One region of the Exiguobacterium sp. SH4S7 genome, then DNA from elsewhere that is predicted to be linked to it. Evidence: riboswitches for the same ligand, from Rfam matches in the RefSeq annotation. Region 1 holds a riboswitch; each other region holds the start of a gene.
The links. A riboswitch is a leader RNA that binds a small molecule or an ion and turns the genes downstream of it on or off. The one in region 1 is predicted to bind S-adenosylmethionine.
Positions count from the first base shown of each region.

Region 1 (7,573 bases):
GGTCATCGATGCCGAGCCGCCAAAATCGAAAGAATAGGGGTTTAACTTTTTAAAAAGTAGGTTATGACTTAAGGAGAAGCGTACGTATGGTACGTCATGACAGTGATGACCTGTCAAATAAATTAAGTGAGGTTTTTAAGAATCATGGCAAATCTATTCGGAACTGATAAGGACGGCAATAGGAAGAAGCAAGAAGAGATTGAAAAAACGGTCCAAGAGAAAGGGATTACACAAATCCACATGTATTTCTCTGACGTGATCGGAGACTTGAAGCTGTTGACTCTTTCTGCAAAGTTGTTGCCGGAAGTTTTTGAAGGGAAGACGATGTTCGACGGCTCGTCAATCGCCGGTTTTTCTTCTATCAAAAACTCAGACCTATTCTTGAGACCGGATTTAGATCGACCACGCTACGAACAAGACGGTGACGAGAGCATCCTCGCTTTCTTCTGTGACGTCTGTACACCAGACGGCGAACGTTACGAGTTCGACCCGCGCAACGTGTTGAAAGACGCGTTAGAGCGCGCTGCCCGTGACGGTTACTCCATCTTCGTAGGGGCCGAACCAGAATTCTTCATCTTTGACGAAAACGGCGAGTTTTATGACGAGGCCGGTTACTTCTCGACACGTTCAGAAGATAAAGGCTACGAAGTACGTCAACATATCGCCAACCGCTTGAGCGAGGTCGGATTCAACATCGAAGCGGTCCACCACGAGGTCGCACCGGCCCAACACGAGATCGGCATCAAGTACGACACCGCCTTGCACACGGCGGACAACATCCAGTTCTTCAAGGAAGTCGTCCAGCTCGCGGCACAGGAAAAAGGGGCTAAAGTATCGTTCTTGCCAAAACCGCTCCGTGACGTCAACGGTTCAGGGATGCACTTGAACATCTCGGTCTGGAACAACGACAAAGACGGCAACCCGGTCGATAACGCCTTTGAAGAGCCGGAGTCTGACTACGGTCTCTCGCACACGGCCCGCCACTTCATCGAAGGGATCTTGAAGCATGCCCGGGCGACGGCCATCTTCACGAACCCGCTCCCAGAATCATACGAGCGCCTCGTCCCAGGGTTCGAGGCACCGGTCAACATTTGTTGGAGCCCGTCGAACCGTAGCTCGATGATCCGCATCCCGGCTTCACGCGGCAGCGCGACACGCGTCGAGGTCCGTAACCCAGACCCGAGCGCGAACCCGTACTTGGCACTTGCGGCGCTCATCTACGCCGGTCTTGAAGGGATCGAGCATAAGATCGAGCCGTCGGCACCGAACGAGGACGACTTGTTCGAGTACTCGGCGAAACAGATCGAGAGCCAAGGCATCTCGTCGCTCCCGGCGACGTTCCATGAGTCGATCCAAGCATTGAAGCAAGACCGTTTCCACGACTACTTCAACCACGACATGATCGATCGTTACTTGTCGCTCATCCAAGTCCGTAAGTAATCCGATAAATAAAAAACGCCATTCCTCGCGCGAGGAATGGCGTTTTTTTGACTTAATGGATACCGCGCATATACTTTTTAATGACCGGGGCCAGCGCGAACAAGATCATGCTGAGCACGATCGCTACTCCGCCGATGATCCCGAAGTAGAGCATCTCGTTCTCTGGCGAGTAGAACCGGACGAGCTGGGCGTTGATCCCTTGTGCCGCCGCGTTCGACAAGAACCAAAGCGACATCGTTTGGGCCGAGAAGGCGGCCGGGGCGAGTTTCGTCGTCGCCGACAGACCGACCGGAGACAGACTGAGCTCACCGAGGACGATGATGAAGTAACTGAGGACGAGCCAGAGCGGATTGACGAGCGTGTCCGGTCCACCGAAGTAGGCCGGCAGCAAGATCACGAGGAAGCTCAAACCGGCGAACAAGATCCCGAAAGCGAACTTCGTCGGGATGCTCGGCTCACGATCACCGAGCCGCACCCATAACCAGGCGAACACAGGGGCGAGCAGGATGATGAACAACGGATTCAGTGATTGGAACCAGGCCGGCGACAGCGTGAACCCTAAAAATTCAAGATCGGTCCGCTTATCGGCATAGCTTGCCAAAATCGTCGCGCCCTGTTCTTGAATCGCCCAGAACATGACCGAGGCGATGAAGAGCGGGATGTAGGCGATGATGCGTGACCGCTCGACTTCTGTCGTTTTCGGGCTCCGGTACATGACGATGAAGTAGATCGTCGGGATGAAGATCCCGAACACACCGACGAGACCGATGAACGTGTTGATCGTGAACAAGCCTTGTGGGATCAGGATGGCCAGTAATCCTCCGATGAGGATGACGGCCAATGTCGTGTACTTGATCGCATTCTTCTTTTCAGACGCCGTCAACGGGTTCGGCACGTAAGACCCGGCGAGGCCGAGGTTGCCTTTTTTCGTGAGGACGAAGACGACGAGACCGATGAACATCCCGACCGCGGCGAGAGCGAAGCCCCAATGGAAGCCGTAGCTCTTTTGGACGCCGCCGACGATCAACGGCGAGATGAAGGCCCCGAGGTTGATCCCCATGTAGAAGATACTGAACCCGGCGTCACGGCGACGGTCCGTCTCGTGATACAGGTCACCGACGATACTCGACACGTTCGGCTTCAACAGTCCGGTCCCGATGACGATGAGACCCATCGAGATGAACAAGAACGTGAGGCTGCCCGGGATCGACAAGACGATATGACCGAGCATGATGAACACACCACCAAAAAATACGGCCCGGGACGTCCCGAAGACGCGGTCGGCGAGCCATCCCCCGATGACTCCTGACATGTAGACGAGCGCGCCGTACACGGACATGATCGACAGGGCGACGTTCTGGTCGAGACCGAGACCGCCTTCCGATACCTCGTAATACATGTAGAAGACGAGGATGGCCCGCATGCCGTAGTACGAGAAACGCTCCCAAAATTCAGTGAAGAACAACGTGAACAAGCCTTTCGGCTGTCCGAAAAATCCTTTTTGTGGCACACTGTCCACAATTTTCTGTTTATCGATCCTTTCCATGAAAGATCCCTCCTTGACCGTATTATCATAAGAAGAATCATTATGTTTGTAAAGGAAAAATGAAAGTGAAGTTCAAATTTTAACAGATTTGAAACGAAACAAAAATCCACCTAAACCAAGTTGTTTTAGGTGGATTGAACAATTAAGCGGTCTTTTGCCTGGCTTCTTCAGCGCTAACATATCTCCCGAGACGCCAATAGATGAGACCCGACAAACAACTTGCCGCCCCGACAAGGATGAGGGCGATGTGCCCGGCGCGTTGGTCGAGGAACAGGCTGGCCATGAGCGGTGCGGTCACGCCGCCGATCAACCATTGGATGCTGGCGGCCCCGTTATAGGCACCGCGCATGTTCTCGGGGGCGATCATGGCGATGAACGTCTGTTGGACGGGCGACATGATCATCTCGCCGAGCGTATAGAACGCGTATACGGCGAGCAGGATACCGACGAGGACGAGGTACGGGGTACCGAGCGTATAGAGGAGCCGCGGCACGACCGCAATCAACATCATCCCGATCCCGAAAATCGTCGCCCCGACCAGCATGACGTTGCCGAACGGTTTGCGCCCGAGTTTTGAGGCGATCGGGAATTGGAACAAGACGACCATGATGCCGTTCAAGGCGAGCAGATAGGCGAACGGGTTCTCGCGGTCGGTGAACGACGGCATCGACTCTTTCAAGAACAGCGGCAACATGCTCTCGATCAGCGAGAAGCCCATCGAGATGAAGACGCCGGCGAAGATGAAGACGAGAAAGACTTTGTCGTTGTAAAAGACGCGTAAGACGTCACGGTTCGACGGTGTCTCCGCTTCGGTCGTCTCTGGGAGCGACTCGCGGATGAAACGTCCGAGAACGAGCGCGTACAAGGCGAAGACGAACGCTGCCGTGAAGAAGATGTACTGTCGGTCGATGAACAAGACGGCACTGCCGAGCAGGGGACCGAACGCCGCCCCGATATTATGCCCCATCCGTAAGAGACCGAACGCCTCGTTCATCTGTTCCGGCTCGGTCACGTCGGCGACCATCGCGCTCGCTGCCGGGTGGAACAGCGAGTTCGTCAAACCGAGCATGGCGTTCAAAAGGAGCAGCGGCCAAAACGTTTCCGCGAAAGCGAAACCGATGAGCGCGACCGCATCACCGAGGATGGCGGTCATCATGACCGGTTTTCGACCGTATAAGTCGGCGAGACGTCCGCCGACGACCGAGCCGATGAGCGCCATGATCGGTCCGGTCGCTAAGATGACGCCGACTTGGACGTAGCTGTCGAGCTTGTCGCTGTAATAGAGGACGAGGAACGGGGCGATCATGAACATCATGACACCGGTGATCGTCTCGCCGAGGAAGCGAATCCAAATGTTACGGTCGAGCCGTTTGAGTGATTGAATCATGCGTTTCACCTGCTTCTACAAAATAAAAGGGACGAAGGATGCACGGAGGCATACTCGTCCCTACTTGCTTATGCACGCCTCGGAAGACAGGCGGGTGACTTCAGTTCATGAAACGGAAGACCCCGACCTGTCAGTATGAAATTGGATACGATGTGGCTGCGTCATGACTGACATGGCGGGTCCTCCTTTCTGAAAGTTTACTCTTCGTTTCAACTGTATGACAGATTCTTGAAATGTGTCAACATATTTTGACTTGCGTCATAACAGTTCATTTAAATTCTTGCGGGTGAGCCGATAATCGATCAACCGGGACAAGACGACTTGAATCATCGCGGTCACGGGTACGCTGATGAACATCCCGACGAGGCCGAACAGGCTCCCCCCGATGATGATCGATGTGATGACCCAGAACGGGGTGATCCCGACGCTGTCGCCGAGAATTTTCGGGCCGAGCCAAAGTCCGTCGAACTGTTGCAGCAAGAAGATGAACAACAAGACGAGCAGGGCCGTGAACGGGTCGTAGAAGTAGGTGATGATGAACGCCGGGATCATCCCTAAGAGCGGCCCGACGTATGGGATGAAGTTCAGCACCCCGATGATGACACCGAGCAAGAGCGCGTACGGCGCGCCGATGATCAAGAGCCCGATGACGGCCATCACGCCGATGATGAGACAGTCGAGCGACTTTCCGATGATGTAGCGTTTAAAGATATAGTCCATCTCTTGGAAGATGTCGATCGTCGTCTTCGCCGAGGCGACCGGGAACATCGCGTACAGTAGACGCTTGAACATCCGGGCGAACACTTCCTTGTCTTTCAACAAGTAGATCGAGATGACGATCCCGATCAACAAGTTGATCAACGTCATCGTGAAGCTCGACACGTAACCGACCGAAGACACGACGGCCGTCTCGACCCATCCGGAATACCGTTCCTCGAACCGGTTAAAATCGATCGCTTGGGCGATCGTCGCATTATACTCCTCGACATACGTTTTCAGCTGCCCGAGAAAGCCATCGATTTGGCGAATATAAAACGGGAGCTCCTCGATGAGAGACGCGACGCTCGAATAGATGCGAGGGAACAGCGTCACCGCTGACACGACAAGGATCCCGATGAACGTGACGTAGACGATCAACAAGCCTTGGTAGCGCTTCAAGTGGAACCGCTCTTCTATATAGGATAGGACGGTGTTGAGGAGCAGCGCGATGGCGATCCCCATGATGATCGGCGTCAACAGCTGAAACGCATACTGCATGACCCGAGAGATCGTGTCCGGCTCGCTGATGACTTTCCATAGGACGAGCAGAATCAGCCCGATCACGCTTAACTTCCATATCAATTGACGGTTTAGTTCCAATGGTCTATCCCCTCATGCTGTAAATTTTGCAGAATAACGTTCACCTTTTACTATGAACGTTTTTTTACCGGGATTCAATAGCGGTAAGGAATTTTTGAAATAAGGATTGACAAGGTTGGTAACGTTTGGTTTACTAAATGACATATTACAGAAATTATCAATTGCATATAAAAACACTTTCTATCAAGAGAAGCGGAGGGACTGGCCCGATGAAGCTTCAGCAACAGATTGTTTCAATACTGTGCTAATTCCAGCAAGGTGACCTTGAGAGATGGAAAGGTGGTTGTTTGAATACGTCCGTATCTCGACACCCCTTTCCTCGGAAAGGGGTGTTTTTGCATAGGAGGACTATTCATGACAGACAGACGCTCGAAGTTACTTAAAACGTTACCACCCCAGCATTTCGTCGGACTCGCCGCTGAAGTCGCCGCACTCGAGCGTTCAGGCCGCGAGGTCATCCGGCTTGGCCAAGGAACGCCCGACTTGCCGACACCGGCCCCGATCTGTGAGGCGTTGCAGACGGCCCTGCTCGACCCGGCGACACACCAATACGGACCGTTCCGGGGACAGACGCGCCTGAAGCAAGCGGTCGCGACGTTCTACCAGACCGAATACGGCGTCGCGCTCGATGCCGAGACCGAAGTGGCCATCTTGATCGGCAGCAAGTCGGGACTCATCACGCTCCCGCAATGTGTGCTCGAGCCAGGTGACGGCATGTTGCTCCCGAACCCGGGCTACCCGGACTACATCTCGGGGGCGCGTCTCGCCGGTGCGGTCGTCCACGACCTCGTCCTCCGGGAAGAGAACGGCTATCTTCCTGATTACGAGACGCTCGATCCGCAGGGAGCGCGACTCATGTATTTGAACTACCCGAGCAATCCGACCGGCGCCGTCGCGTCGCCCGCGTTCTTTGACGACACGGTCCGGTTCGCGAATAAGCATGACCTCATGGTCGTCCACGACTTCGCGTACGGCAGCATCGGTTTCGACGGGCACGTCCCGCCGAGCTTCCTGCAGACGCCGGGTGCGAAAGACATCGGCATCGAGGTGTATACGATGTCGAAGGCGTTCAACATGTCCGGCTGGCGGGTCGCTTTCGCCGTCGGCAACCGCGACATCATCGAGGCGATCAACACGTATCAAGACCACGTCCATGTGAGTGTGTTCTCGGCCATCCAAGAGGCGGCCATCGCCGCGCTCGAGTCGCCACGTTCGCTCCGGGACGACTTGTCACGGTTGTATGAGGCCCGCCGCGACCGGCTCGTCGACGGGTTACGTCAGGCCGGATGGGACATCACGGCCCCGAGTGGCTCGTTCTTCGTCTGGGCGAAAGTGCCGGACGGGGACGCAAAATCGTTCTCGCATAAGCTGCTCCACGAGGCAGGGGTCGCCGTGACGCCGGGCTATTTCTTCGGCTCAGAAGGCGAGCGGTACGTCCGGTTCGGGCTCGTCTCCGCCGAGCCGAAGATCGACGAGGCCGTCGAGCGGATCGAGAAACTGTTCGCGACGTATGAAGAGGTCCGGGCATGATCCGCCAAGCCGTGCTCGAGTACGACCATGCGGATGACGGGCTCGAGCGGCTCGATGAATTGATCGCTGGCCGTCGTGCTCACGTGCTGCGCGGGCAGAACGGTTTTGACGTCGTCAAGCGTGTCCTGCCAGCGATCACTGCCTATCCGACATCGCTGTTCCGTGGCGAATGCACGGACGCCGAGGTCGAACGGCTCCGTTTGAAGGATGCGGACGTCCTCCTTGCCGTCGGTGGGGGCAAGCTCGTCGACACGGCGAAACTCGTCGCTTACCGGCAAGGTGTCCCGCTGATCGTCATCCCGACGCTCGCC
Region 1 is NZ_SJUT01000004.1:200,198-207,770, reverse strand. Features, by position in the region: gene EVJ29_RS10055 (glutamine synthetase family protein) at 145-1,440, shown strand; gene EVJ29_RS10050 (peptide MFS transporter) at 1,493-2,986, opposite strand; gene EVJ29_RS10045 (MDR family MFS transporter) at 3,129-4,373, opposite strand; gene EVJ29_RS10040 (AI-2E family transporter) at 4,632-5,732, opposite strand; SAM riboswitch class I at 5,910-6,010, shown strand; gene EVJ29_RS10035 (aminotransferase class I/II-fold pyridoxal phosphate-dependent enzyme) at 6,087-7,262, shown strand; gene EVJ29_RS10030 (iron-containing alcohol dehydrogenase) at 7,259-7,573, shown strand, end outside.

Region 2 (7,573 bases), on a different contig from region 1:
ATGATGAATAGGCAGGACTTGGGCGCAACCGTGCCGAATCTCCTACCATACATATGAGAAGACTTTTCCCACACAGGAGGGAACTATGAATCATTTTCGCAAAATGTCCGTCCTCGGTTGGAGCATTTGGAGTTTGATCGTTTTACTGACCATCACCTTGTTTACAACCGGTGTTCTTGATATTCCGGCGATCGAGCCGCTTCCGTTCATCTTGATCGCGCTGCTCGTCGTCATTTTCCAAATGGACTCGATTGAACGAAAAGGCATTTATTTCACGTTTTCAGAAAGCATCGTCCTCATCATCTTTTTATTCTTTGATTTTGAGACGGCGCTCCTCGTCAACCAAATCGGACTTCTCGTCTTTCAGTTCGCCAACCTAAAACCGCGCGTCGCGCTCCGCCGCTTTCGGTTCACTTATCCTTGGAACGCGATCACGTCATTTTTAGAAATCGCCATCCCGGCAAGTGTTTACTTGGCCCTCGGAGGTGAAACTGGTCTTGGCTTCTATTCGCAGGATTCGTTCGTTCCGCTCGTCGGTCTGATCATTGCCATCATTTTGAACACGGTCGTCCAGAAGTATCAGGTCGGCTGGTGGTTCCGCGTCGATATCCCGGTCCGTGATTTTTTGAGCATCGCGTTTTACACATACATCGTCAGTTTGGTCTTCATCTTCGCCGCGTCGTTCTTCCGTGAGACGAACTTGCTCGTCGTCAGCAGCATCGCGGCCGCCCTCACGTTCTTTATTAAGCGGTTGATGATTCAAAAAGGGCGCCAAGACGCGTTCAAGTCATTGATCGAACAGTACGATGAAGCGAAAGAGGCCGTCTCCCTGTCTCAAAGCGAGGCCCAGGCGATTGAAGTGTTCTTGAGTCAATGTGAGCGCCTCAACCAATATGATAAAGGGTTTGTCGAGTTCGTCCTGTTCGACCGAACGCTCTATTTCGATTTGTTGACGCGACAGCCGATCGACCGTCCGCTCGTCTTCGACTTGATGGAAGCGCGCCATCCACACGCCAAGTCTGTCGATTATGAGATGCGCTTCGAATGGGACGCAGCGTTGTCAGATGCGTTTCATGACGATTACCACAGCTTCATCTCGGTCCAGTCAGAAGAGATTGACGGGATTCGCACACGTATCGTCATGATCGGTGAACACGTCTATGGCTATCCGCCCATCATTCAAAACGAGATGGTAAAACTGTTGAAATCGTTCAACCGAACGATCAGCCGATGCCACGAACGCGACCGCCTATACACGGAAAGCCGCACCGATAGCTTGACGCTGCTCGCCAATGCGCGCGCGTTCTACGAGTATGGGATTCAACAAATCTCGGACGGCTCGATGTACCCGATCTCGGTCGCGATGCTCGACATCGACTTCTTTAAAAAAATCAATGACACGCACGGTCACCAAGTCGGAGACAGCGTGCTCCAAGAGTTCGGGCGGCGAATCCGGCAAATGCTCCGGACCGATGACTTTGCGGCCCGTTACGGGGGCGAGGAGTTCATCTTGCTGCTCAATCATTGCGACGTCGACCAAGCCGTCGATATCGCCGAACGGATTCGGCAGAAGATTGAAGATAAGCCGTTCCGTGTCGATGGGGTCGATATTCCCGTGACCGCCTCGATCGGTGTCGATACGATTCAAGCGTTCGGCGACAAACGGCTTGATGATACGATTCGTAACGCTGACCGGGCCCTTTACGTCGGCGGCAAGTACGCCGGTCGTAACCGCGTCGCCCATTACAACTTTTTGACGACATGACTTCCCCCCGCGTCCACTGGCGCAGGGGGATTTCTGTTGACAACCCGATTTGAAACAGGTACGTTAGGAAACGTGTCTAACAACTACATCATGACGACTTTTTATCAAGAGAGACGGAGGGACTGGCCCTTAGATGTCTCGGCAGCGGGTAACCTGTGCCAAATCCAGCGAGCGTTCTGCTCGAAAGATGAAAAGGGTGTCTCTTACAGAGAGAGCCTTTTTCGGAAGGCTCTTTTTTTCTACTCTATGAAATGAGGTGAATCGATTGGAACAACCAACAGCTAACAAATGGGCACTCTTGCCCTTGCTCGTCTTCCTCGTCTTCTTCATCGGGGCGGGTATTTATTATGGCGACTTTTACAAGTTCCCGGTGCTGATCGCGGCGTTGATCGCTTTAATTGTCGCTGCGATGATGACGAAAGGAAGCGTCACTCAGACCGTTGAGCGCATCGCCCAAGGTGCCGGTAATCCAGGCATCTTGATCATGATATTCATCTTCCTGCTCGCCGGTGCGTTCTCGAGCGTCGCCGGTGCAATCGGTGCGATTGACGCGACGGTCAATGCGGCCTTGACGTTCCTGCCACCGTCACTCTTACTGAGCGGACTGTTCGTCATCGCCGCTTTCATCTCGATGGCGATGGGCACATCGACCGGTACGATTGCCGCGCTCGCCCCGATCGCGCTCGGCATCCATCAAGAGAGCGGGGTCAATATCGCGATCGCGGCCGCGGCCGTTGTCGGCGGGGCCATGTTCGGAGACAATTTGTCGTTCATCTCGGATACGACGATCGCCGCCGTCCGGACACAACGGACGAACATGCGCGACAAGTTCCGGACCAACTTTTGGATCGTGCTCCCGGCCGCAATCATCACGACCGTCCTGTTAGCCGTTCTCTCAAGCGGAGAGTCGACGATTGAAGTGGCCGCGTTCGAATGGTACAAGTTGATTCCGTATCTCGCCGTCATCGTCCTCGCCTTGACCGGACTGAACGTCATCCTCGTTTTGCTCGGCGGCATCGCGCTCGCTGGCATCATCGGGCTGATTGACGGAAGCTTGGCCGTCACGTCTTACGTCACGGCGATGGCCGACGGCATGATGGGCATGGCCGAGATCTCGCTCTTGACGTTATTCATGGGCGGACTCGTCGGACTCATCTCGCATAACGGTGGACTCACCTATTTACGAGACGCACTCACGTCACGGATTCAACGCCGGGCTGGTGCGGAATGGAGCATCGCCGGGCTCGTCAGTGCGACGAACGTCGCGACGGCGAACAATACGATCTCGATTCTCGTAGCAGGCCCGCTTGCCGCGAATATCGCCGATACGTATGACATCGAACGGAAAAAGTCAGCGAGCGTACTCGACATCTTCTCGTGCGGGGTACAAGGACTTCTGCCTTACGGGGCGCAGCTCCTCATCGCCGCCGAGTTGACGAACACGGCGTCCCCCGCCCTCGTCCCGTATATGTTCTATCCGTTCCTCCTGTTCATTTGCGGAGGCTTGGCGATCGTCTTCAACTTCCCACGTTTCAAAAAAACCAACTAAGCAAAAATCCTCGAAGGCGGTCGCCTTCGAGGATTTTTATGTTCTCGCTTCACGTTTACGTTTGAGCTCTTCGTTCCGTTTTTTGAAAGCGCGCCGTTTGAGAAGTTCTTCGAGACCCCGGCTGATCGCCCACAATACGAGCAAGAGCAAGCCGAGCATCGACAAGCGGAACGGGCTTTGGATGAACTCTTGCCACTGATCACCGATGACCGAGAAGATGACGACGACGAGCAGTTTCCCGAATCCGGCCGCCAATACGAACGTCCGGAGCGGCATTTGAATCAAGGCGAGTAAGTACGTGATCAAACTGACCGGGATGAACGGCAACGAATATAAGAATCCGAGCGAGATTGGACTCATATGGTTGATGCGATCGAGCCAATAGACACCCTGTTTATGTTTTTCGAGCCAACGCGTCATCGGTTTGCGGAACACGTATCGGACGGCGGCGAACACGAGGAGCGTCCCTGCCAAACTGCCGATCCACGATAAGAGCACACCGAGCCAGAAGCCATACGTGGCCGCGTTCGCCGAGATGATCAAGACGAGCGGGAGGAACGGGAAAATCGCTTCCAGGAACGGGGCCCCGAGTCCAGCCCAAGGACCTCCCGGCAGTCCTTGGAGCCATTCGATGATGTTCAATATATATTGTTGGAGTGATGTGAGCATTTCAGTTTCCACCTTCGGCTTTCGTTACTACCTTTTACCCGAATTCGTTCAAGAGGACGCATCCCCCTGCCCTCCTCAAAAAAAAATAAAAAGTATTTGCGAAATTTCACTGTGATATCTATCATATAATAATGGACTTGTGGTTGCAGGCAAGTTCATTCGTCGAACGACACAACCCAACGTTCGTTTTCCTGCAAAAAACTGAACACAGGGGAGCAATAACATGGAAACAAAACCAATGCGGGTCTTACTGTACTATAAGTACGTCAACATCGAGGACCCAGAAACACTGACACAACAACACCTCAAGTATTGTAAGGACCTCGGGATCAAAGGACGTATCTTGATTTCTTCCGAAGGAATCAACGGGACGTGCTCGGGCACTTGGGAACAAACCGAACAGTACATGAACGACTTGAAAGCCGATCCATACTTCAGCGACATCGAGTTCAAAATCGATGAAGTCGAAGAGCATGCTTTCAAGAAAATCTTTGTCCGTCACAAACAAGAGCTCGTGACGTGGCGCTTTGATGGCGAGTTCGACGTGCCTAAACAACACGGTGCGTATCTCGAACCGGAAGAATGGAAAGAGATGATGAATCGCGATGATGTCGTCATCCTCGACGTTCGTAACAACTACGAGTACGATCTTGGTCACTTCAAAAATGCGATCAAAATCGACGTAGAGGCTTCTCGTTACATGCCAGACTGGCTCGAGGAGAACAAAGACCTCTACGAAGGGAAAACACTTCTCACGTACTGTACCGGAGGCGTCCGTTGCGAGAAATTTACCGCATATATGCGTGACCAAGGTCACGACAACATCTTCCATTTAAAAGGCGGCGTCGCCATGTACGGCAAGGACGAAGCGACGCAAGGTGAAAACTGGGACGGCGAGCTTTACGTCTTTGACGAGCGCATCAACGTCCCGGTCAACACGGTCAATCCGTCAGTCGTTTCAGCATGTATGCACTGCGGAACGAAGACGGTCCGTTACGTTAATTGTGCCAACCCGGTATGTAACGCCCAACACTTCTGTTGTGAAGAGTGTGAGCCGAAACAGATGCGTTCATGCTCGAAAGAGTGTCAGGAGCATCCACGCAACCGCTTTATCATCGAGAACATCGCGGAAAAACTTCAAGAGACTGAAGGCGTCGTCGGGTAACAAAAATCGACCGAATAGCGTCGCGGGCAAATGCCCGCGACGCTATTTTTGACAGAAACTTTACGTCTAGCGCGGCATGGAATCGGGTATAGTGTAGATACTATTGTCAGACAGGAAGTGACTGAATTGCTCTTTAACGAACCGTTACTCGCCGCAATACTGGCCTGGTTTATCGCCCAGGCGGCCAAACTTGTGACCGAACTCATTCGAACACGTGACTTTGAACTTGAAATCATGTTCGCCTCAGGCGGAATGCCAAGCTCCCACACCTCGACCGTCGTCGCGCTCGCGACCGCGATCGGCCGGGCTGAAGGCCTCGACTCAAGCATGTTCGCCCTCGCGCTCACGTTCGCGACGATCGTCATGTACGACGCGACCGGCGTCCGTCAAGCCGTTGGTTTCCAAGCCCGTCTATTGAACGACTATTTTAAAGGGATCAAGCACGACACGCCGATCTTGAACGAACTCGTCGGCCATACACCGTACCAAGTCATCGTCGGCGCATTGCTTGGCCTCGTCGTCGGACTATTTTTCCCAATGTAAAACGATACACATGTCCAGGCATGTCGGTCCCCTCTCAAAAACTGTCCATCTTTTTGTGAACTTTCACAACAGAGACGGTATAGTGATAGAGAGGAGGAATCGACATGCCTTTTTTACAGAAATCATATGAATCACTCGACACGCTTGCCGAAGCGATCGGGCAAGCGATCCGCGCACCGATCACGATCGAAAATCGCCACCATCAGCTACTCGCCTATAGCACGCATCCCGACTCGACCGACCCGGCTAGGATCGCGACCATCATCGGCCGTCGCGTCCCGGAAGCCGTCATCGAAGATTTGTGGGAAAGCGGTATCCTGCAAGAGCTGATCGACCGAGACGAGCCTGTCGTCATCCCGGCCCGGATGGCCATCGGTCTCGGCGAGCGCGCCGCCGTCGTCATCAAGCAGCAAGAAGACGTGCTCGGCTACATTTGGAGCCTGGCCCGGACGACCCCTTTCTCCGAGCAGGAGCTCACCGTCTTGAAGGAAGGGGCAAGTATTGCCAAGAAACTGCTCATGACGATCGCCATGCACGAACGTCGCATCGATGCCGAACTCGAGCGTTTCTTTTTAGAAGTGCTCGCTTCGCCATACCTCGCTTCCGCACATCGGGAACGCTTGAACGAACTTGCCCCGATTGCCGTCGCGAGTCGCCTGACGATCATCGACTGCTTGCAGCCGATCACTCCGCAATTCGCTGAGCGGTTATTTTATGCGCTTGCGACACAAGAAGCGATCGAGGTCGTCCTCCACGCTATCGACGGCCAACAACTGCTCGTCTGGCATTATATGAAGTCCGAGCTGTCTGAAGAAGAGGGCGCCCTCCTCCAGTGGGCCGGTCGCTTCGAGACCCAGCTTCAAGACAAGTTCACTGACGCCGAACCTCGCCTCGGGATTAGCGGGCGTTTCTTCGAAAGCGATACGCTCTATGCCGCGACCGAGGAAGCAAGACGGGTCACATCGCTACGCCGGAAGTTCCCGTTCGAGCTCGCTAGTGCCCGGGCGTTCGAACAAATTGGCATCTATCAACTCGTCCCCGATTTGTCCAGACGAATCGGCCTGCGCCTCGAGACGCACCCGACGATCGAACGGTTGCAGGCGTATGACCAAGTCCACCGCACCGAACTCGTGACGACGCTTGAATGGTATTTCTATTTTGACGGGAACGTCAAACGAGTCGCCGCCCACCTCCATATCCATCCGAACACGGTCTTGTATCGGATTCGACGGATCGAAGAACTGACGAGCATCACCCAAGTCTCGCTCCCGGAACGGGCCGCTATTTATTTAGCGATCAAGGCCGGACAATATCGTCAAGACGACTGACCCCCACTTTGTGAAAAATCACAAAGTGGGGGTTGTCGCTTTTAGAATCCATGCTAAAGACAGCGATTTCACTTGGGTCTATACTAGAGGTGTGAACAAATTGTGTCAGCAGATAGAAAGGGGAATTACACATGAAAATCGGGGTACTGAAAGAGATTAAAAATAACGAAAACCGCGTCGCGTTGACGCCGATGGGTGCATCAGTCTTGACGGAACTCGGACACGAGGTGCTCGTCGAGACGGGAGCCGGCATCGGGAGCGGCTTCACGAATATGGAGTACATCGACGCTGGGGCAAGCATCGTCGATTCAGCACAGGACGTTTGGGGAGACGTTGAACTCGCCTTGAAAGTAAAAGAGCCACAGCCGTCAGAGTATCAATATTTCCGTTCAGACCTTACGCTCTTCACGTATTTACATTTAGCGGCCGAACCTGAACTCACGAAAGCGCTCGTCGATTCAGGCATGACCGCCATCGCCTACGAGACGGTCGAAGTCGACCGCACGCTTCCGCTGCTCACACCGATGAGCGAAGTCGCAGGACGGATGGCTGCT
Region 2 is NZ_SJUT01000006.1:166,735-174,307, reverse strand. Features, by position in the region: gene EVJ29_RS12115 (GGDEF domain-containing protein) at 86-1,765, shown strand; SAM riboswitch class I at 1,864-1,959, shown strand; gene EVJ29_RS12110 (Na+/H+ antiporter NhaC family protein) at 2,031-3,314, shown strand; gene EVJ29_RS12105 (TVP38/TMEM64 family protein) at 3,351-3,983, opposite strand; gene trhO (oxygen-dependent tRNA uridine(34) hydroxylase TrhO) at 4,207-5,148, shown strand; gene EVJ29_RS12095 (divergent PAP2 family protein) at 5,266-5,691, shown strand; gene EVJ29_RS12090 (PucR family transcriptional regulator) at 5,796-7,019, shown strand; gene ald (alanine dehydrogenase) at 7,151-7,573, shown strand, end outside.
Region 2: it holds a riboswitch for S-adenosylmethionine, as region 1 does, so the genes downstream of both, EVJ29_RS12110 (Na+/H+ antiporter NhaC family protein) here and EVJ29_RS10035 (aminotransferase class I/II-fold pyridoxal phosphate-dependent enzyme) in region 1, are expected to answer to the same signal.

Region 3 (7,573 bases), on a different contig from region 1:
AGCTGAGCTTGAAAAGCGCTTAAACCAATGATTTGTTGTAGGTCCGCCTCGGCGGGCCTATTTTTTTGTTTGAAACTAGGGTGAGACAAGGTAAAGTGAGAGTAGACACGGGAAAGAAAGGGATGGACTATGTTGACATTCACGGACTACTATCACAATAAAGTCGAGTTGAGCTTCGAGCACTATCCATTTTCGGATACGCCGCTTCACGTCTGGGTCGTCGCCCGCTATGCGGACAAATGGGTGCTCACGAAGCATAAGCAGCGCGGACTCGAATTTCCGGGAGGGAAAGTCGAACCCGGAGAACACGAGGATGACGCGGCGATTCGGGAAGTGTACGAGGAGACGGGAGGCGTCGTCAAGACGCTCCATTATTTAGGGCAGTACCGGGTGCTCGGGCGTGGCGACACCGTCATCAAAAATATTTATTTTGCGGAGATCGAGCGGTTCGAGGATCATCCGGCCGTCGATGAGACCGATGGGGCCGTCTTGTTGGACACGTTACCGACGAACCTGCTCCGTAACGGCCGCTACAGTTTCATGATGAAAGATAAAGTGTTGCCCGAGACGATGAAAGTACTCCATGACAAAAAGTTGGTTTGATCGAGTCGACGTCCTGCCTCCTTATCCGGGATACCCCGTTCATCGAGGTTGGTACGAGACGAGTGACGGGGAAGAAGTCGTCGCCTATACGATCACGCCAAAACGCCCGAACGGCCAGGTGCTGTTTTATTTACGAGGCGGCACCGGAAGGATCGGTGACGTCCGGTTGCCTCGGCTGATGCAATTCGCGGCGAAAGGGTTCCATGTCGTGGCGCCGGTCTATCGCGGAAACCACGGGGGGACCGGGAAAGAGGATTTCGGAGGCGCCGACTTAGAGGACGTCGTGTCTCTGTATGACCGCGTTAGCCGGACGCACCAGACGATCCACGCCCTCGGCTTTTCCCGGGGAGGCATGATGGCGTTGTCGCTCGCATCAAAACGTCCCGTCACGTCGGTCACGTCGTGGGCGGGTGTGACGAATTTGGAGTGGACGTATGAAGAACAGCGTTCGATGCGGAAGATGTTGCGCCGGATGACCGGGGGAGACCCGGAGGCGGTCCATGAGGCGTATGTCGAACGGTCTCCGCTCTTCAAAGACTGGCAGGCGCCGACGCTACTCATTCATGGGACGGACGACGAGCAAGTCCGGCTTCGTCATGCGACCGCCCTCGCCGACAAGATTGGTTCGCAAGCAGAGCTTTGGATCTTGCCGTTCGCCCATCAGCTCCCGTTCTGGGAAAAATGGAAGACGACGGACCGAGCGATGGATTGGATGTTGGCGATTGCAAGAAAAAAATGACTAGTACCCGAGCGGGGTACTAGTCATTTTGAGTTAAAAGACGATTGGGCCGGCCGCGATGACTTTCTCACTCGCTTTCGTGAATCGTTTAAAGTTTTGTTGGAACTTCAAGGCGAGCGCTCGCGCTTCGACATCGTAATGAGCCGTATCTTTCCAAGTGTCACGTGGGTTGAGCACGTCTTGTGGGACGCCATCGATATGGACCGGGATGTCGACGTTGAAGATGTCGTGCTTCACAGTGTCGACGTCACGCAATTGACCGTTGATTGCGGCGTTCACCATGGCCCGTGTGTAGCTGAGCTTCATACGTGACCCTTCACCGTAAGCCCCGCCGGTCCAACCCGTGTTGACGAGGTAGACGTCGACGTTATGCTGCTCGATCAACTTACCGAGCATGTCGGCGTACCGTTCCGGGGCGAGCGGCAAGAACGGTGAGCCGAAGCAAGTCGAGAACGTTGCTTGTGGCTCAGTCACGCCGCGCTCCGTGCCGGCTAGTTTTGACGTGTAGCCGGATAGGAAGTGATACATCGCCTGCTCTTTCGTCAACTTGCTGATCGGCGGGAGCACCCCGTAAGCATCGGCCGTCAAGAAGACGATCGTGTTCGGGTGACCGGCCCGTGAAGGGAGCATCGCGTTATCGATGTATTGAATCGGATAAGCTGCTCGCGTATTCTCGGTGAGCGAGATGTTTTTGTAGTCGGCTGAGCGGTCTTCGTTCAAGACGACGTTTTCGATCAACGATCCGAAACGGATAGCGTCATAAATTTGCGGCTCGTTCTCACGTGACAAGTTGATCGTCTTGGCGTAGCAACCGCCTTCGATATTGAAGATGCCGTCTGGCGACCAACCGTGCTCATCGTCACCGATGAGATGACGTTCCGTATCGGCCGAGAGCGTCGTCTTGCCCGTGCCCGATAGTCCGAAGAAGAGCGCCGTCTCCCCGGCGTCCGAGACGTTGGCCGAGCAATGCATCGACAAGACGTGCTGTTCAGGTAATAGGAAGTTCATGACCGAGAAAATCGATTTTTTAATTTCGCCGCCGTATTCTGTTCCCCCGATCAGAATGGTACGTTTGGCGAACGAGACGAGGATAAACGTTTCTGAGTTCGTCCCGTCAACTGTTGGGTCGGCCTTGTAGCTCGGTGCATAAATGACCGTGAATGGGTCAAACGCAGCTCTCGTCGGCCACTCTCGCAAGAACAACTGCTTCGCGAACAAGCTGTGCCACGCATACTCGGTGATGGCGCGTACCGGTAGCGTGTAGTGCTCATCTGCTCCAGCCGAAGCTTCGAGATAATACAGCTTCTGTTTCGTCTCGAGATGAGTGAGGACTTTGTCGAGAAGAGCGGTGAACTTGTCTTCTGCGATCGGCTGATTGACCGGACCCCAGTCCACTAACGAGTTGCTGACTTCATCTTGGACGACGAATTTGTCTTTCGGTGACCGCCCTGTGAATTTCCCTGTACTGACCGATAAAGCCCCGTCTTTCGTCAGTACGCCTTCACCGTTACGAATGGCTTCTTCCACCAGTTCTGGAACCGTTAAGTTCCGTAATACATCGGCACCCTTAATTAATTCTTCGATTTTCAGGAGCGTAGTCGCCATCCTGAATCCCACCTTTCCCCTAAATAGATGTGGATGAAATCCGCATACTTCCGCGATTAATTAGTATGACACTTTTTATTATATGTGACACACTAATCAAAAACAAGCATTTCTTTACCCTTTAAAGTAAGCGCTTTCTTACAAAGACATTCTAACATATTCTGTATAAGCGGGGAGTGAAAAAACGGAAACCGTCAAAAAAATGTTTGATATTTCACAAACATAAATGATTTCCGTGATTACGAAGAAATTTACAAATTAAGCGGATACGCTTGACAGAACGGTATGGCATTTATATGATGGTGTTCGTAACGGATACTCTTATTCTGAGCGGTGGAGGGAACAAGGCCCTACGAAGCCCAGCAACCGTCCGATCCTGTAGTCTTTTTCGGAAAAGGTGCTATCCTGAAGCGAAGCGACAGCTTCGAACGATAAGAGGGTAAGGAAGAACGATTCAACCTTTCCCATTGAACGTGGCGAAAGGTTTTTTTCATTACCGTCCCAAAGCAACGCGTAAGGGGAACGAGTACCGTCCACACATCACCCTTATTAATAGGAGGTTTTTCGAAATGTCAAACTTGAACCGTCGACTTTTCACTTCGGAGTCCGTCACTGAAGGACATCCGGATAAAATTTGTGACCAAATCTCAGATGCGATTTTGGATGCAATTTTGGCTGAAGATCCAAACGCCCGCGTTGCGGCTGAGACGTCTGTCACGACAGGTCTCGTGCTCGTAGCTGGTGAAATCACGACATCGACTTACGTGGATATCCCGAAAGTTGTACGTGAAACTGTTCGTGAGATCGGCTACACGCGCGCCAAATATGGTTTTGACGCTGAGACTTGTGCTGTACTCACAGCAATCGACGAGCAGTCGGCAGACATCGCACTCGGTGTCGACCAAGCGCTCGAAGCTCGTGAAGGTCAAATGACTGACGAAGAAATCGATGCGATCGGTGCCGGTGACCAAGGCCTCATGTTCGGTTATGCAACGAACGAGACACCTGAACTCATGCCGCTCCCGATCTCACTCGCTCACAAATTGTCACGTCGCTTGGCAGAAGTCCGCAAAAACGGAACGCTCACTTACCTTCGTCCAGACGGTAAGACGCAAGTAACTGTCGAATACGACCAAGACAACAACCCGGTCCGTATCGATACGATCGTCATCTCGACGCAACACGCAGAAGACATCACGCTCGAGCAGATCCAAGCGGACCTTAAAGAACACGTGATCGAAGCAGTCATCCCGGCTGAACTCATCGACGCCGAGACAAAATACTTCATCAACCCGACTGGCCGTTTCGTCATCGGTGGACCACAAGGTGATGCAGGTCTCACAGGACGTAAAATCATCGTCGACACATACGGTGGATACGCTCGCCACGGCGGTGGTGCGTTCTCAGGTAAAGATCCTACCAAAGTTGACCGTTCGGCAGCATACGCGGCCCGCTACGTGGCGAAAAACCTCGTGGCAGCTGGACTTGCTGACAAAGCGGAAGTTCAACTTGCATACGCGATCGGTGTCGCACACCCGGTTTCAATCGCGGTGGACACGTTCGGCACTGGTAAATTGAGCGAGACTGAACTCGTTGAACTCATTCGTGAGAACTTCGACCTTCGTCCGGCCGGCATCATCAAGATGCTCGACCTTCGTCGCCCGATCTACAGACAGACAGCAGCTTACGGACACTTTGGTCGCACAGACGTTGAACTCCCATGGGAGCAGACGGACAAAGCGGCAGTGCTTGAAGAAGGCGCAAAACGTTTCGCATAAGCAATAAAAAACGACCTTTCGCGAGAAAGGTCGTTTTTTATTATGCTTGTGGTTTATTTTCGTTTGTTGCGTTCTCGTTGCCAAGTGCCGTATCTTTCGCCTCGACGACTTTCTCGCCAATATCTTGCAAATCTGATTTTGCTTCCTGGGCCGTCTCGACGACTTTGTTCACGTCTTGTTTGACCGTGTCGACTTCACCGACAACTTTTTCATAGACGTTTTGCACATCGGTCGACACTTCTTGAATCATACCTGAAGCCGATTTCACTTGCTCGATGACTTGAGACGCTTTACCGGCCGGATCTTCTTTGATCGTGTCGACGAGACCGCCGACAGACGACTTCGCATTCGTGAGTGACTGTTTCGTCGTCTCACGGTTCGACGAGCTAAGTAGGGCGATCAGACCGCCGACGAGCGCACCGAGAAGCATTCCGGTCACGACGTTGATTCTAGGACCACCCGAGTTGGTTTGGTCGAATTGGCGATTCGGGTTGTTAGCGTTAGCTGCGTGCGGATCGTCTTGTAATGTTGGTTCCATGTCTAAACACTCCTTTGTAAGTTGGCATTGGTACTCATATACCCTAGTTAAAATAGAAAATAACGTTCTGCTTGATTTCGACACGAAAAAGTAATAGAAGGGCAGGATATTTTTTACGTGATGGGGAATGATAGTACTAGATTGGCCAAAAGGGGGAAGCTGTTATGAAGATGCGGGAAGCCGTACCAGAAGATGCCGCCACGATTCGAGATATCGCACTTGCGACCATCAGTGTGACAGATGACGTTCGGTCTAAGGTGATGGAGCGCGCCTATCAACAAGAAGAGATCGTCCGGGCCATCGGTTCGAGTGAAGAAGCGAAAGAACAGTTGTTCATCGTCGGTGAGGCCGAAGGAGACGTTATCGGGTTTTACCATGCGATCGACCGCGGTGATACGTGGGAAGTGCTTCGTCTCTATCTTCATCCGGCTCACCATCGCCAAGGACTTGGGGCAGAACTGCTGACGCATCTCCAAGAGCGGAAAGCGCAGCCGATCGAGCTGTACGTCGAGAGTTCGAACGAGCAGGCGATCGCGTTCTTAAGCCACCAAGCGTTCACCGAACTGAACCGAATTCAAGAAGAAGTGTACGATCAACCGATGGAGCTCATCCATTTGCGTTACGACCCACGCTAAGACTCCAGACGGATTTTCTTTCAAACATCAGTCAGCGGCTGATGTTTTTTGTTAGAATTGATGAGACATACTAATAATGAGGTGACAGCATGACATATGAAGAAGAATCACGAAAAGGGGTCATCGTGATCGTTTACCCGTTGCAGTTCACGTCCCGACTCAGCGAAGCATTTTTGCAGCGACTCAGTGTCGACTATGAGGTGCTCGTCGTGACCGGACAGACGGTCGGACTAACGGCAGAAGACCATAAACAGCTGATCAAGAACACGCTACGGGAAGCGAGTCAGTCCAAACTACCAATTCACGTCATCGCCTTCAGTCTCGGGGCGCTCTTGACGAACCGCCTCCTGCAAGAGTACGACGTGCCGCTCGGGAGTTTGACATACATCTCCCCGCTCTTTGATTGGCATTCGTCCCGCCAAATCGGCGGGCTCAAACAAGTCGTCGCCAGTGCGGTCGACCGGTTCCGCCCCGATTTGCCGCTCAGTATGATGACGTTCACCGGTGGTGGGGAAGAGTCATCTCGTTTCGGCGAGATCACATACGCGCAGTACCGCGAAATCGAAGAAGAGATCGTCGAGCATCAAGAGGAGAAGAAACATTTACCTCGCTTACCGCTCGCTTGCTTCTACGCGCCGGACGATCGTTTCGCCGACGTGAAGCTGACGTTGAACGTCTGCCGCAAAATCGGCGGCGACCAAGTCTACATCCGTCGACTCGAAGGGTTCCCGCACTTTGGCTATGAACGGTTGAACACGAAGTTCGCGGAGACGCTGTTAACGTTTTATGAATTGATTCGGGAATAAATAACAGGCGACTCGCGTGAGTCGCCTGTTTTCATGCCCGTTTTTCGATCGCCACGATGAATGGCGGATGATTGATTTGGTTGACGAAACCGTAACGGAGAACGCCGGCTCGTTTTTGGTCGAGTGACTCGACGTACGTGAGCACCTCGTCCCGCTCGACTTTCCCGCTCTCATGGCCGTGGTAGATGACGACGACGATGACACCGCCGACGGCCATCACGTCGAGCAATTGCTCGAGGGCGTCGATCGTCGTGTTGCCGGTCGTTGTGATCGACTTGTCGCTCCCAGGCAAGTAGCCGAGATTGAAGACGGCCGCCGTAATCGGACGGGTTTCATCCGCGACGACCGCCTTGACCGTGTCGTGGCTGTCGTGGACGACCGAGACACGATCAAGCAGATTGGCGGCGGTGATGCGGTCTGTCGTCGCCTTGACTGCCGCCTCTTGGACGTCAAACGCGTAGACGTGGCCGCTGCCGACTCGTTCTGCTAGAAACAATGTATCGTGTCCGTTGCCGGCCGTCATATCGATGGCGACGGCACCGTCTGTAACGTGTTCACTTAACAGATGCTTCGCGAACGGTAAAACTCTCATTAATCCCATAGATCTCATCCTTCTTTTTTCCTTGGAAGGAATCACGACGTTCCAACTCGGCGTTGATAGCGTTCAAGACGGCCATTTTGTGCCGGCTCCACGTCGGTCCGATCAATAAGTCGGGTGGACCGTCGCCCGTTAATCGATGAATCACGATTTCAGGCGGTAAGTACTCGAGCTGATCGCAGACGAGCGAGACGTATGTCGTCTCGTCCATGAGTTCGAGCAGCCCCAACTCGTATTGTCTGGCGAGCGGCGTCTGTTTTAAGACGTGGAG
Region 3 is NZ_SJUT01000001.1:401,467-409,039, forward strand. Features, by position in the region: gene EVJ29_RS01970 (glucose-6-phosphate isomerase) at 1-31, shown strand, start outside; gene ytkD (RNA deprotection pyrophosphohydrolase) at 130-603, shown strand; gene EVJ29_RS01980 (alpha/beta hydrolase family protein) at 584-1,342, shown strand; gene pckA (phosphoenolpyruvate carboxykinase (ATP)) at 1,376-2,947, opposite strand; SAM riboswitch class I at 3,266-3,385, shown strand; gene metK (methionine adenosyltransferase) at 3,517-4,725, shown strand; gene EVJ29_RS01995 (YtxH domain-containing protein) at 4,766-5,263, opposite strand; gene EVJ29_RS02000 (GNAT family N-acetyltransferase) at 5,428-5,898, shown strand; gene EVJ29_RS02005 (alpha/beta hydrolase) at 5,988-6,704, shown strand; gene EVJ29_RS02010 (tRNA (mnm(5)s(2)U34)-methyltransferase) at 6,736-7,305, opposite strand; gene EVJ29_RS02015 (TIGR01212 family radical SAM protein) at 7,259-7,573, opposite strand, start outside.
Region 3: it holds a riboswitch for S-adenosylmethionine, as region 1 does, so the genes downstream of both, metK (methionine adenosyltransferase) here and EVJ29_RS10035 (aminotransferase class I/II-fold pyridoxal phosphate-dependent enzyme) in region 1, are expected to answer to the same signal.

Region 4 (7,573 bases), on a different contig from region 1:
CCTGATAACTGATTCGCTTTCTCGAACGTAACTTGTCCGTGCGGGATCGTTTCCGGGTGAAGCTTGTTCCAGTCCATCAAGTCCTTGAGCGTTTCATACGGGAGCGCTGTCGTCGCCAAATACGCCTCGATCCCGAGCTTGAACTCATGGTAGAGGACGTCGCCTTGGTCAAGTCCGTCGTTTGACGGCAGGTCGACTTCGACGAGCTCGACCCCGCTCGCTTTGAGTAACGCCAGCGCCGCTTGATAGAGCGTCTGTTCTTCATCCGACAGTTCCGCCTTCACGAAACCGACGCGCATGCCGACGGCTTGACGTTCGTCGAGACACGTCCGGTACGGTGGACCGGCCGGTAGATGTGTCGTCGCCGGGTCCGAGTCGTCTTCCCCGCACATCGCTTCTAGTGCGAGCACCGCGTCGCGGAGCGTCCGCGCCATCGGACCGGCCGTATCTTGCGACCGCGAAATCGGGATGATCCCACTCCGGCTGATGAGCCCGACCGTCGGTTTGATGCCGACGATGCCGTTATGGACGCTCGGGTGGATGATCGACCCGCTCGTCTCGCTGCCGACAGCGAGCATCGTCAAGTTCGCAGCGACCGCTGACGCCGAACCAGAACTCGAACCGCCGACGTCGAGATTGTCACCATACGGATTGAGCGTCTGGCCACCGACCCCGCTCCATCCGTTCGGCATGTCCTCCGTCAAAAAATTGGCCCATTCCGATAAATTGGCTTTGCCGAGAATGACCGCCCCGTGCTCACGGAGGCGACGGACGAGTTCAGCGTCACGACCGGCAAAGTGATGCTCGAGCGCTACGGCGCCGGCAGTCGTCCTCATGAGTCCCGCCGTCTCGATGTTGTCCTTGAGTAAAACGGGAATACCGAGGAGTGGCAGCCGGTCTCCGCGTCGGTAGGCACGGTCAGCCGCCTCCGCCTCAAACAACGCGTCCGGGTTCACTTGGATGACCGCTTTCAGTTTATCGTTCAAGCTAGCGATCCGTGTCAAATAGTAGGCCGTCACGTCCCGGGCCGTGAACGTCCCTTCTTTATATCCGCGCTGTGCGGTCTCGATGTCTAGTTCAAATAAGTCTTGCATCCAATTCCCTCCTTATAGGCAATGTTATTCGGTATTCGCTTAATGCATCGAATCCCCTTCTTTTTATCGCCATTGGATGTGCAACTTGATACACTAGAAGAAACGTTATTGGAGGTAGCCATGTCCCGCTCTTACATCCTTGTTTTACTGTCCGTGTTCGCCCTGTTCTTTCTACAATTGTTTGGGGATGATTTGCCGTGGGCATTCCCTGCGTCCATCGCCCTCATTATCTTGATTGTTGGTGCCACGCTATTTCAACTTCGGCGCACACCAAATCGTTGACGTTTAAACGAGACAGATGATATGATGCTGTCACCAACTACATATCGATATCTTGAGTGAACGAGAGACCTGGCTCTACGACTTCACAGCAACCTGCTTCGGCAAGGTGCTACTTCCAGCAAGGCATCGCCTTGGACGATATGACAAAACGCTCATGTCGATGACATGGGCGTTTTTTTGGAATGAACATGAGGGGGATTTTATTTTGGAAAAAGCTACATTCGCAGGTGGTTGTTTTTGGTGCATGGTGACACCGTTCGAGGAACAGCCAGGAATCGAAGGAATCGTATCCGGTTATACAGGCGGACACGTTAACAATCCGACGTATAAAGACGTCAAGACAGGCACGAGTGGTCACTACGAGGTCGTCGAGATCACGTTCGATCCTTCTCAATTCTCATATGAGCGCCTGCTCGAATTGTATTGGATTCAGACTGATCCGACCGACGACGGCGGCCAGTTCCAAGACCGCGGGCAACAATACGCGCCCGCCATCTTCTATCATACGGAAGAGCAACGCGTGGCGGCAGAACAGAGTCGCGACGCGCTCGCCGCGAGCGGAAAGTTCAAACAACCGATCGTGACGAAAATCTTACCGGCTGACGTCTTTTACCCGGCCGAAGACTATCATCAAGATTATCATAAAAAAAATCCGGCCCACTATAAAGCGGACCGGAAACAATCTGGCCGTGACGAGTTCATCGACCAGACGTGGACAAGCTGACAACGACGGGCCTCATGCCCGTCGTTTTTTTAGCTCTTGGCAAGCCCGAGCATGAATCCAGCGACCACGATCAGACCGATCCCCATAAACACGAAGACACGTTCTTTCGTCGTCTTTTCTTCTTTTAACAAGTAAATGCCACCGAGCGTTGCGACGACGACGTTCAATTGTGACAAGGCGAACGACGTGGCGATGCCGACTTCTCCGCTCGAGACGAACAACCCGAAATTCCCGATGCCCCAGGCAAGCCCGGCGAAGATGTTCTTGAACGTCTTCGGATCAATTTTTTTCACATCTTTTTCACGAAGACTGAACAAGAGCGCGGCGATGAACATCCCGAGTGACTGCGGTAGGATGGCGGTGATGCCGTCCACTTCAAAGTAGTTGGTCAGGACGGCGTACGTCACGTAACCGATGCTCGAAACGAGGAGCACGAGTAGCCCTTTTTTCAAAGCACTACTGCTGTCCGATTCTTTATTTTGTTGATATGACGTCATGACGGCCCCGATGATGATCAAAACGAGGGCCGAGAAGCCGAGCCATAGCTCGGTCGATGTCTTCCAGTCCCCGAGAACGATGACTCCGAACAGTGATGTCCCGACAAGCTGCATCCCTGTACTGATCGGCATCGCTTTCGAGACGCTTAAAATTTGGAACGACTGGAACTGAAGGTACTGTCCGAGCGCCCAGAACACACCCGAAATGAAACCAGTCACGATCGCGAGCGTCGTGAACTCTGGTTTGAAGACGAGCGCGATGACAACCGCCATCACCATCGCGCCGATCGTCGTGCCGATCAATTGTTGAATCGGCTTGCCGCCGACAATAGATACGATAAGCGGGATACTCCCCCACATGAGTGCGGGCAGTAGCGCTAGCAAAATCATCTCCATACGTTGCACCTGCTTTCTTAATATAACATTCTGTCTATTTTTCCCGGCTCTAGCGCTCATTAAACTTCAAAAAAATGATTTTCAAACTTCTTTCGTTTTTCTTGTTGCCAAATCATTTATTAGAATGATATAATAATTTCCAACGGGGCATTAGCTCAGCTGGGAGAGCGCCACGCTGGCAGCGTGGAGGTCAGCGGTTCGAGCCCGCTATGCTCCATTCCTTAAGTCGGTCCACTGATGTGGGCCGGCTTTTTTGTGTCCCCGCCTCGGTTTAAGTCGACACGAACCGGGTAATGATTGTAAGACATCATTTATCTTAAGGGGGACTTCCAATGAACCGAGCCTCTGTCGAAGAGACGATTTTGGCCGTGATCGATTGTATCCGGGCGAGCAACCATTGCTTCTCGAAATGTTTACAAGAAGAAGACCTGCTGATGGTCTCGGAATGTATCCGGTTGACGAAAGAATGTGCCGAAGTCGCCACACTCACCTTGAACGCGCTCGAAACCGACTCTGCGTTCACAAGACCGATCGCGGCGCTCTGCGCGCAAGTGTGTGATACGTGTGCCGTCGAATGCGGGCGTCACTTATACGACCATTGCCAACGTTGCTCTGAGGCGTGCTTGCGCTGCGCCGAGGCGTGTCGGCACCTCTCGGCCGCATGATCGCTTTCCAGTCTAACCTTGTGTTAGACTTTTTTTGTACAGATTTTTAACGAAGAGAGGAACTTTTATGCCACATTCTATTCTAGCAATCGACGTCGAGACGGCCAATCGCGACAGTCGGAGCATCTGCTCTGTCGGTTGGAGTTTACTTACAGACGGTGAAGTCGTCGAGACGAACCAATTGCTCGTCAATCCTGAGGAAGACTTTGACCAAGGCAACATTCGCGTCCACGGGATTCGCCCGAGCGACGTCTGGGACGCCCCGGCATTGCCCGAAGTGCTCGAACAGCTCTATCCGACACTGAACGCCGTCGACGTCGTCATAGCCCATAACGCCGCGTTTGACATGGGTGCGCTCCGCAAAGCGATCGCCAAGTACGACTTGTTCACTTTCCCGACGATTGAATACGGCTGCACCGTCAAGTTGTCCCGCAAGCTATACCCGGGGCTACCGAACCATAAGTTGAACACGATGGCCGAGCATTTGAACGTCCCGTTCATCCACCACGATGCCGCCGAGGACGCCCGCGTCTGCGCCCTGCTCATGCGCGACATGATGATCAAGACCGGGATTACCGACGTGCGCGAGTTGCACCGCTACACGTCGGTCAAACTCGGAACGCTCGCTTATTGACGAAAGGCCCGACAGCTGTCGGGCCTTTTAGCGTTTGAAGATCCATCTCTTTTGGACGTAGTAACTCAATACGAACAACACACTGTCGACGGCGACCTTGAGGATGACCTCGCCGTCCCGGAACAGCAGGAACAACACGTAGACGAGACTCGCCGACAGCGCCATCTGCACAGCGACCAGCCCAAAGTATTTCAACATCGAGCGCTTCGCTTTCGATTTGAAGACGACTTTCCGGTTGACGTAATAATTGAATAACGAAGACACGATTCGCGCCAAAACCGTCGCCACGATGACATGGACTGATTCGAACCATGGATTCAATAAGAAAATCAACAACGCGTAAACGCCGATGTCCATTAAGAATGAAGCGACTGATGATAAAGAATAGGCCAAAAACATGCGATAAATGAGAATCGAATCGATGACTGGACGAAAATGTGAAGACGCGTTCTCGTCAACGTATACCGTTTCGATCGGTGTTTGATGGATCGGTACTTGCAATCGTTTCGTGAACGTCAACATGTTCATCTCGAACTCATAGCGGTTGCCCGGAATATCGATCAGTTGCTTGGCATAGCGGAGCGGAATCGCCCGCAGTCCGGTCTGTGTGTCGTTCAGACGGAGACCGCTGCCGAGCAACATGACAAATCTCGTCATTTGATTGCCGAACCGGCTCCGGAACGGAATCGCAGGCGACGAGAAATCACGACAACCCATGATCAGATGATGCGGCCACTTCACCCCTTCATCGTACAGGTTACGGACGTCCGCCGGCAGATGTTGTCCGTCCGCATCGACGGTGATCACGCCGGTCGTCTCCGGGTACGCATCGACGATGTGGCGGAGCCCGGTCTTTAGCGCTGCGCCTTTGCCGGCATTTTGTTCATGCTCGAGCACAGCGGAGACGTCCGCCTTTACGCCATCAAACACGGCACGGCACGTATCGGCACTGCCGTCGTTCACGACGATGACATGGACGAACCCTTTGTCCTTCAACTCCTGGACCAGTGTGACGAGCGCTTGATCAGGGTTATAGGCCGGTATTAATACGACATAGTCGTCTAAACGTTCCACGGCATGCATTTGCATCGCCACCCCTCCTTCTTTCCTCTTATACCCCAGTCAGACGAAAGTGATACCGAGACAAGAAAAAAAACGTGATGGCTTTGCGCCATCACGTCAAACAGACGAGCTGATGATTCATCCGGTAAAGATGAGATATGAAGAAACGGCGTAGACGAAGACGACGAGAATCGAAGGAAGGGCGTATCTGACTTTCGATGTCACGTCTTTGCGAAGGACGCTGTACATGACCAAGATCGACAGAATCGTGATCCCGATCGCCGTGACCAAGTGTGATGCCGACACATCCGCTAAAATCGACCCGTTCTGATAAAATACGTCCGACATGGCGATGATGAGCATGTTGAAGATGTTGCTCCCTAAGATCGAGCCGAACGCCAAGTTGACGTTACCGAGTTTCAAGGCGACGAATACCGCGACCGCTTCAGGCAGCGACGTCGACGCCGCAATCAAGAAACTACCGACGAAGCTTGAACCGAGCCCTGTGACGACAGCGATCTGGTCACCCGTGATCGACAGCGCCGTCCCGGCCGCCATGATGACGAGTGCCGCGATAACAAACCCGACGCCGGCTTGTTTCACTGAAATCGTATCAGTCACGCTCGCACCGACTTCTTGCTCGACTTCTCGTTCGGCCGTCGGTTCTTGAGGCCGCTTCCCGATATAGTAAATCCCAATCGCATACAAGACGGCAATTAATATCGCGTCAATGCCAATGCCTAGTACCGTATAATCAATCCGGACGATGAGCGCGATCATCGTGACGAGCGTCAACATCAATCCGAGACTGGCCGTATATAGGTGGTCTCGACTTGCGTCATTGAACAGTCGCTTTTGACGATAAAATAGATCGAACATCGCCAAAATGAAGATGTTGAACAAGTTCGAACCGAGCATGTTCCCGATCGCGATATCCGGGTTGTTGATCAAGACGGCGGATACGCTCGTCGTCACTTCCGGAAGTGACGTCGCACCTGCAAGCAAGACCGTCCCGACGAGCATCCCGCTCATCGTCGACTTCTCACTGATGACATCAGCGTACGTCGATAATTTTATGGCAGCATACACTGTAATCGCAGCGGCCAAAATAAAGTAAATAAATACCATGTAAATTTTTCTCCCCTTTTCATGAATTCAAAAAGACCTTTTTATGGACGCCGAAAACGCATCCATAAAAAGGTCTTGCGGACTTGGTAAGAAGCTCGATGGACCGAGTGCATACGCACCGTAATGACGACCCATCGACCACGTTCGTGGTCGCTACTCCCCTTCTCATGTTCATGACGAATATAACACGTTCAAGGTCACTTGACAATCATTTCACTTCAACAACGTGATGACGTCCTCAGACCGGAGCGCGGCCCGGTAAGATAATTCGTTGATTGCTTGCAAGACGGGAATTGACAAGTCTTGTCTAAGACCGCTGTCTTGCAGTTGGTCTTTCAGCGTTTCGAGTTCAAGCCTTTCCGCTTCAGAGCCGTGACGATAGCCTTCCCGCATCGACTCGTTCAACTCGTAAGCAGTTTGACAAAGCGTCGACGACTCTTGGAGCCAATCGTCTTCGTGAAACCCATGCCCGATCACATCGAACAGTTTGTTCAATTTCTCGTCACGGTCTTCTTCGACACCGTAGAACAGCAAATTCAACTCGATCTCAAATTCATCGATCAAACTCGTCGTCTGACTGAAAGGCTGAAGCGCGTGGAGCAGCTCATGATAGTACCAAGACTGATCACGAAGTGGCCGCTTGAATCGTCCCCACACCTGCTTTCCTTCACGCTCAATGTCGAGTCGGATCGAGCGCAGATTATGTAACTTGTCTGCCGCTAGAAGCGCGACTTCATCATACTGGAGAGTGTGCACTTTCTGAATCGTCATCCGCTTACGTTCTTCCCACGAGTGATGCTTCCCCGGTTCCGAAACGGCTTGGACTAACCGGGCGACTTCTCGTCCGAACTCCTGTTCAATCTCCTCGGCCGTCGTCAGCGTGTCTTCTAGTAAGTCATGGAGCAGTCCGGCCGCTACGACCGGAATCGGCTGCCGGTCTTCGACGAGCAACATCGAGACGGCGACCGGGTGGGTCACATACGGAATGTTCGTCCCTTTGCGAAACTGTCCGTCATGACGGACGGCCGCAAAACGTAAAGCCTCTTCGATCAGCTGGTGCACGACGCTTCCCCCTTCAAATTTGTTTACTC
Region 4 is NZ_SJUT01000001.1:770,174-777,746, reverse strand. Features, by position in the region: gene EVJ29_RS03905 (amidase family protein) at 1-1,094, opposite strand, end outside; gene EVJ29_RS15540 (hypothetical protein) at 1,137-1,376, shown strand; SAM riboswitch class I at 1,421-1,520, shown strand; gene msrA (peptide-methionine (S)-S-oxide reductase MsrA) at 1,582-2,100, shown strand; gene EVJ29_RS03895 (GRP family sugar transporter) at 2,130-2,993, opposite strand; tRNA gene EVJ29_RS03890 (tRNA-Ala) at 3,138-3,210, shown strand; gene EVJ29_RS03885 (four-helix bundle copper-binding protein) at 3,326-3,658, shown strand; gene EVJ29_RS03880 (3'-5' exonuclease) at 3,726-4,292, shown strand; gene EVJ29_RS03875 (bifunctional glycosyltransferase family 2/GtrA family protein) at 4,320-5,381, opposite strand; gene EVJ29_RS03870 (sodium:calcium antiporter) at 5,493-6,482, opposite strand; gene EVJ29_RS03865 (HD domain-containing protein) at 6,696-7,544, opposite strand.
Region 4: it holds a riboswitch for S-adenosylmethionine, as region 1 does, so the genes downstream of both, msrA (peptide-methionine (S)-S-oxide reductase MsrA) here and EVJ29_RS10035 (aminotransferase class I/II-fold pyridoxal phosphate-dependent enzyme) in region 1, are expected to answer to the same signal.